2 regions of the Pedobacter sp. GQ55 genome follow, and region 2 is predicted to be linked to the other one. Evidence: riboswitches for the same ligand, from Rfam matches in the RefSeq annotation. Region 2 holds a riboswitch; the other holds the start of a gene.
The links. Region 2 has a riboswitch for cobalamin ahead of AC6CH7_RS24500 (TonB-dependent receptor). Riboswitches for the same ligand answer to the same signal wherever they lie in the genome.

Region 1 (3,425 bases), on a different contig from region 2:
TAACAAACGACCATTGCAAAATAGTTACCGGACCGGTAAGCATTCCTTTAACCCATTTTTCGCTAAGTGATTGAGCATATGCTGACCACCTAACAGTCATTGACTTAGGGCGATGTACGTCACCATAGATAACTGGTGGTTTTACGCACCTACTACCGTAACTCTGTACCCAGCCATTTTTAGTAAAAGTAAAACCTGCAAGTTGTTCACCAAAGTACTCAACCATGTCATTACGTTCAAATTCACCGTGTACTAAAACATCAATACCGGACTCTTCCTGAAAACGAATCGTTTCTTCGGTTTCCTTTTCGATTAACGCATCGTATTCTGCAAGTGTCAAGTCGCCCTTTTTATATTTAGCTCTCCAGCTTCTTACCTCAAGTGTTTGCGGAAATGACCCTATCGTCGTTGTTGGGAACAAAGGAAGCTTTAATGCTTTATGTTGTGCTTCTCTACGAATTGCGAAAACATTTTCTCGATTTTCATCTTTAGTAGTTATACCAGCAACTCTTTGTTTTACGGCCTGATTATGGATTAAGGAAGAAGTTTTGCGGTTTTCATTCGCATTAATATTCTCCGCCAGTTTTTCGGCTGCCGCATCTTCTCCATTAACCAATTGTTTTAAAGTGACAATTTCATCTACCTTTTGCTTAGCAAACGAAAGCCATTGCTTAATCTCTGGAGTTAAAACAGATTCATTTGTTTCCAGTTCAAGATCACATGGAGAATGTATAAGCGAACAAGATGAACTTATTATTAATCTTCTAACACCAACATCGGCTTGTGCAGTTTCAATTAGAGCTAATGAAGCTTTAAAATCATTTTTCCAGATGTTTCTTCCATCAACAACACCAACTGATAAAACTAAATTAGAAGGAATAGCATCCAAAACAGGCTGCAATTGCTCCGGATTACGCACAAGATCAATATGCAGTGCAGTAACCGGTAAGGATGTTGCTAAATCCGTATTGTCTTTTAAAGCTTCAAAATAGGTAGTAAGCAATGTTTTAAGATTAGGGAATTGCTTTTTTATTTCCGCATAAACATATTTATAGGCTGCTTTATCTTTATCTGTTAAATCTAAAGAGAGAAAAGGCTCATCAAACTGTACCCATTCAACATGTTGCTCTTCTAGTTTCTTTAAAATATCGATATATACCGGAAGCAGATTTCTAATAAGGTCTATCCTGTCAAACCCAGCTTCCTTTTCTTTACCAAGCAAAAGGTAAGTAACCGGACCAATAATTACAGGTTTGGTTTTAATGCCTAATCTTTTACTCTCATTGTATTCATCTAATATTTTAGTAGAAAACAGCTTAAATTGCTGATCCTTTACAAATTCAGGAACAATATAATGGTAGTTGGTATCAAACCATTTGGTCATTTCCATGGCTGTAATATCCAGATCATCTTTCTGATGCCCTCTGGCCATTGCAAAATAAAGGTCCAATTCTGAATTGCCTTTATTTAAAATTACCTCATGATAACGCTTAGGAATTGCTCCAACCGTTAACGAAAGATCTAATACCTGATCATAGAATGAAAAGTCATTACTGGGAATTAAATCAATACCCGCGTGCTTTTGTAATTCCCAATTTTGCTGGCGGATGTTTCTCCCAACCTGCACCAGGTTCTGAATTGTTGTTTTGCCCGACCAATACTGCTCGCAGGCTTTTTTGAGTTCTCTGTTGCTACCAATTCGCGGATAGCCTAGATTGTTTGTTAGCATTTTTCTTGCATTTAATTGAAAAAATCAGTTAAAAGCCCTTTGCTGAACTTCGCAATGCTATAGAAATAAAGAAGATTAAGAAAGGAAAAGATGTACTCAAGGTGCCGCCATCTCGCACGCAGAGAGATCTCTCTTGACATAAACAAGGGATATCTCCTACCGTAGATATGACGGACGTCAATACATCATACCTGACTTGTGCTTCAAATCGCGAAAGCATTGTCAATTCGGTGAAGGCAGGTCTCCTGACTTGTAACATTTTTACCATCCTTCCCATTCCATGACTGGAACAGTGGATATTCTAAGGGTAAAAACCTATGTGTTACTTACAGTTGCGCGACAGTTCGTGATTTACACACGATTCCCTATTAATCTACAGTTAAGTAAAACCTCTCCGGTTGATGAAGAATTAAAGTAAAGAACTTATAAGCTGCAAACTTACATTTTATTACCCACACATTACATATTATTTTTTGAGTAGTGTACCTTTGCAACATTCTAAAAGCATTATTATGAAATTTAACCGATCCATTTTATCCGCATTTTTATTTGGCACTGTAGTGTTTCTGGCCTCTTGTCAGGACCAAAAAAAGCTTCCTATTTTAGGCCCCAGAGAAGCAGCAACAGTTAAAAATGCAGATGGATCAGCAAGCGTTGATACGGTATACAAAACTATACCTGCATTTAGCTTCTTAAATCAGGACAGCACCCTCATTAACAACGATACTTTTAAGGATAAAATTTACATTGCTGATTTCTTCTTCACTTCATGTACAACAATATGTCCTACCATGCACCGCAACATGAAAACCATATTTGACAAATACAAAGACAATCCTGATGTAATGTTTCTTTCGCACACCATTGATTTTAAATACGACCACCCTTCAGTGTTAAAGAAATATGCGCAAAAGCTAGATGTAGACGGTCCAAAATGGCAGTTTGCTTATGGTTCAAAAGACAGCATCTACAAGATTGCTGAAAAGGATTATCTGGTTGCAGTAATTGAAGACAGCACTGCTAAAGAAGGATATGTGCATCAGGGCTGGCTAATCTTAATTGACAAACAAAAACGTATACGTGGTGCTTATGACGGAACTAACCCGGAGCAGGTTGCGCAGCTTACCAAAGATATCCCGGTTTTACTAGCAGAAGATAAGAAGTAACCATGCGTAAATTAATATTAGGCACATTATTTTCGATCACAATTGCTACAATGGTCTATTCTTGTCAGAGCTCGGAGCAACTAAAGCAGGACATTTACTATGCAAACGGCCGTGATCTTTACATTAAGCATTGTCAAAACTGCCATGGCTCAAAAGGAGAAGGATTAAATGCTTTGGCTCCGCCTCTTTCAGACACTGTTTTTCTAAAGGAAAACAAACAAAAAATAGCTTGTTTCGTTAAGAATGGCGCATCAGGCCCGATTACTGTAAATGGCAAAAAATATGATGGAAAAATGCCTGATTTTGCTACCCTGGCAAACATAGATATTGCTCAAATAGTTGTTTACATAACCAACACATACGGTAATAAACAAGGAATGTATACTCCAGAGCAAATAGCAGAAGATTTAAAAAACTGCAACTAATTCTGAAGTCGTCTTAAAGCTACCCTCTTAATGCAGTCGTCTCTCGTTAAAGCAGTCGTCATCTCTCACATTCGTTCGAGATGACGACGTGTGCTATAGCATGAT
Region 2 (3,425 bases):
AATCCGTAATTGGTGTAATAAAGGTCATTAAAGGTTGGCATACGGAAAATGCTTTTATAAAACGAACGCAGCCTAAACTCTTTCTGGTTAAAGGGCTGCCATGACAACATAACAGTTGGTGTCAGTTCGTTTCTATTTTTATCTGCCGGCCCGCTTTGAGTCTTATCGTACTTAAGGGTGCTTAGTAAGTTGGCCTGAATGTCAAATTTAGCAAAGCGAAACTGGGTAGCCAAAGCCGTTAAAATAGTGTTTCTTACCGGATATGAAAAACGATAAAGGTCTGCGTTTAAATCGTTCCGCTGATAATCTGTAGACAATACTACATCCCAGTAATTGGTAATTTTCAACTTATTAGCCAGTGATACATATATTTCCTGTAGATGAAAATTGTTTTCCTGTAACCCATCAATCGTTACGATATCCGGGTTTAGGTAACGTTGACTGTCATTTCCATATTTGGCTGTTGCCAGCAAACTGTACTTTCCTACATTCTTTTCATAGGAAGATTGGGCGAAAAAGTTCTTATTCCACATCCGTTGTGAAAATGCAAACACGTTGTTGACCACTGCACCCGGCAAGCCCTGGTTGTCTTTATAACCGTATAGTTTTACTTTCCACTTACTACTGTCGGGCAATACTCCGTTTAATCCCAGCTCTAACCTCATGGTTTCAATATCGCCATCCTTTCTTACCGCTGTAGTATCGTATACCCCATTGGTAGACCGGAATTTATATTTGCCATTGGCATTTTTATACTCGGCACTTAGGGTGCCATAAATATTGTTACTTATTTTGCTTTGCCACAATAAAGATGGATTTATAAGGCCGAATGACCCTGCTTTTACTGATGCACGAATTTTTTGGGTTCTGCCGTCCGGGAAATCCGGTTGTTTTGAAGTAAGATATAATGAGCTTGCTGAGGCAAAACCTTTTGCAGATTGAAAAATAGCGCTCTTTTGTCCGTTATATAGTTCTATCTCCTCGATATTATCCAATGAAAATTTACCAAGATCTACCTGGCCGTTCTGTGCATTGCCCAATTGCACCCCGTCATAAAAAACTGCCGTATGGTTTGTTCCCATACTCCGCACATTAATGGTTTTCAGACCACCAATGCCCCCATAGTCTTTAAGCTGCACGCCCGAAAAGAAACGAACGGCATCAGCCACTGAAAGGCTGTTTAGCTTTTCGAGCTCCGCTCCTGATAATATTTGTAAAGGTGTTGAAGAAGTTTGTCTTTTGGTGATCTTTATTTTTCTGATCTGTACCTCTTTAAGCTGATTAACCTTATGTGCAGAATCTGTAGTGTTGCGTTTTATGGAATCAGTTTGGGCAAACGACTGAACAGACGTACACATGCCCAGCCATATAATAGCCAGAAAAGTAAAAAAAATAGACTTTACGCCTGTAAAAGCGTTTTTACTTCTTTTCATTTTGTTGTGAGCTTGTTACCCACAGCAAACAGTTAGATCAAGGAAATGAAATACAATAAACAAGCACTCACTCCAAGCTTCAATCCCCGAAAGCTATGAAATATTACCACTTATGGCAGGTCTTCTGACTTACTTCCGGTTATTCTGCCTTCCCAATCCTTCATCCCTTTTAAAGGACCAGAAAAAGTGGCCTTGATTTGAACACCGTTATGAAGCTTACAGCTGCGGGACAGTTACGGATTTGCACCGTATTCCCTTTTAATCCCGAATAAGCACATCGGGAACCAAAAGCGATGCAAATGTACTTAAATAAATAGCTTGAAGCAAACCTGATTAGCTTTCTATATCAAATCGAACGCTCTGGCATATTGACAGATCTCGTAATAAGAGTGCGTGTTGAGTTTTTGCTTGATGTTTTTTCGATGTGTTTCGACCGTACTGGGTGAAATAAAAAGCTTTTCTGCCGTTTCTGATGAGGATTTACCCAGGGCCATTAGCCCCAAAATTTCACGTTCCCGGGCACTTAATTTTGTAAAATGATGGTAGTTGTTCCGCAGAAAGTTATTCTCTTCGAGCAGCCTGGATGCCTTAACGGTCATGTGGTGCATCGAATCAATTGGCAACGCGATTGTGATAACAAGCAATGGCTTGTTATCCTCGTCCCGGATATAAACCTTTACGCTTGACATGTGCCAGTTCCAGTCGCTTGAATCTGAGAAACGAACCTGCTGAAAAAAAGTACACAGGTGCTCATCATTATTTTGTTCTATCAAACCCAGTATTTTAGGCACATAATCTTTAGCGTCATCTTCGTTGAAATACCTGTTGTAATATTCTTCGGCAGTTATTTTGGTAATGTCCTCCAGGGAAACGCCAAGCTGCTGCAGCCCTCTTTTAGACATCCAGGCAACAGACCAGTCCCTAAGGTCATGCAAAATAACAACACCAGGGAGTTCATCTGCTATTGCAGAAATTTTGGCTATAGCATTATCAATCTTACTTTGGATAAGGGCGTTTTTACTCATATATTGAAAGCATTAATAAAGATTGCAGTTATCATTTAAATATACAAAGTAATAACGTATCACAGGAAACAAAATACCTAAAAACAGGGATTGATTTTGCTGTTTTTTTACGGTCACTTTGCGCGAAAACTAACTTAACGTAAAAACAGCTCGCAATCCTCTTTTATCCTTATATTTATTCCCATTATAATTCTTATTGTGATGATGAAGTTTGTCTCCTTTTTACTTGTTATGGTTAGCCTGAATGCAATGGCTCAGAAAACAGATACTACCTTTATAGCGCAATTGATGGGTAAGCACCCTGATCTTTTTGCAGGAATACTAAACCATCCGCAAAAGAATCAGATTCAGGTTCTTTATACTCAGATTGACAGGGACGCGAAAAATAAGCCTGTTTTTAAAACCTATAGCTATAATTTAGACGACCACAGGTACTTTTACCCCGCAAGTACAGTTAAACTGGCAGCGGTAATTTTTGCACTTGAAAAAGTAAATGAACTTAAAATAGCCGGGTTAACAGCCAAAAGCACTATGATTAGCGATAGCTCCTATACTGCACAAACCAAGGTACTGACCGATAGTACAGCTAAAAATGAATTGCCATCTATTGAACATTACATTAAAAAAATATTACTTACCAGCGATAACGATGCATTTAACCGGCTGTTTGAGTTTATTGGCCGCGCTGAAATTAACAGCAAGCTAAAGAAATACGGTTTTGACAACAGCCGGATCTTAAACCGATTGGCTATAGGTGATGCTGGCGAAACGGCAAAACATACCAACCCTATTAAATTCTACAATGGAGATAAACTGGTGTATAGCCAGGCCGCGCAGTACGATCCTAAAGAATATGTGCTTTCGTTAACAAATACGGTTATGGGTACGGGTTATCTCGACAGCACAGATAAACTGATAAATAAGCCTTTTAACCTCGAAAATAAGAATGCTTTTAGCATTTCGGATC

Region 1: another riboswitch for cobalamin. It lies ahead of metE (5-methyltetrahydropteroyltriglutamate--homocysteine S-methyltransferase); the one in region 2 lies ahead of AC6CH7_RS24500 (TonB-dependent receptor).

The regions. Positions count from the first base shown of each region.
Region 1 covers NZ_JCAXEI010000016.1:47,921-51,345, forward strand. The annotation lists gene metE (5-methyltetrahydropteroyltriglutamate--homocysteine S-methyltransferase) at 1-1,729, opposite strand, end outside; cobalamin riboswitch at 1,948-2,138, opposite strand; gene AC6CH7_RS25080 (SCO family protein) at 2,242-2,895, shown strand; gene AC6CH7_RS25085 (c-type cytochrome) at 2,898-3,320, shown strand.
Region 2 covers NZ_JCAXEI010000015.1:40,946-44,370, forward strand. The annotation lists gene AC6CH7_RS24500 (TonB-dependent receptor) at 1-1,433, opposite strand, end outside; cobalamin riboswitch at 1,531-1,737, opposite strand; gene AC6CH7_RS24505 (response regulator transcription factor) at 1,775-2,458, opposite strand; gene AC6CH7_RS24510 (serine hydrolase) at 2,660-3,425, shown strand, end outside.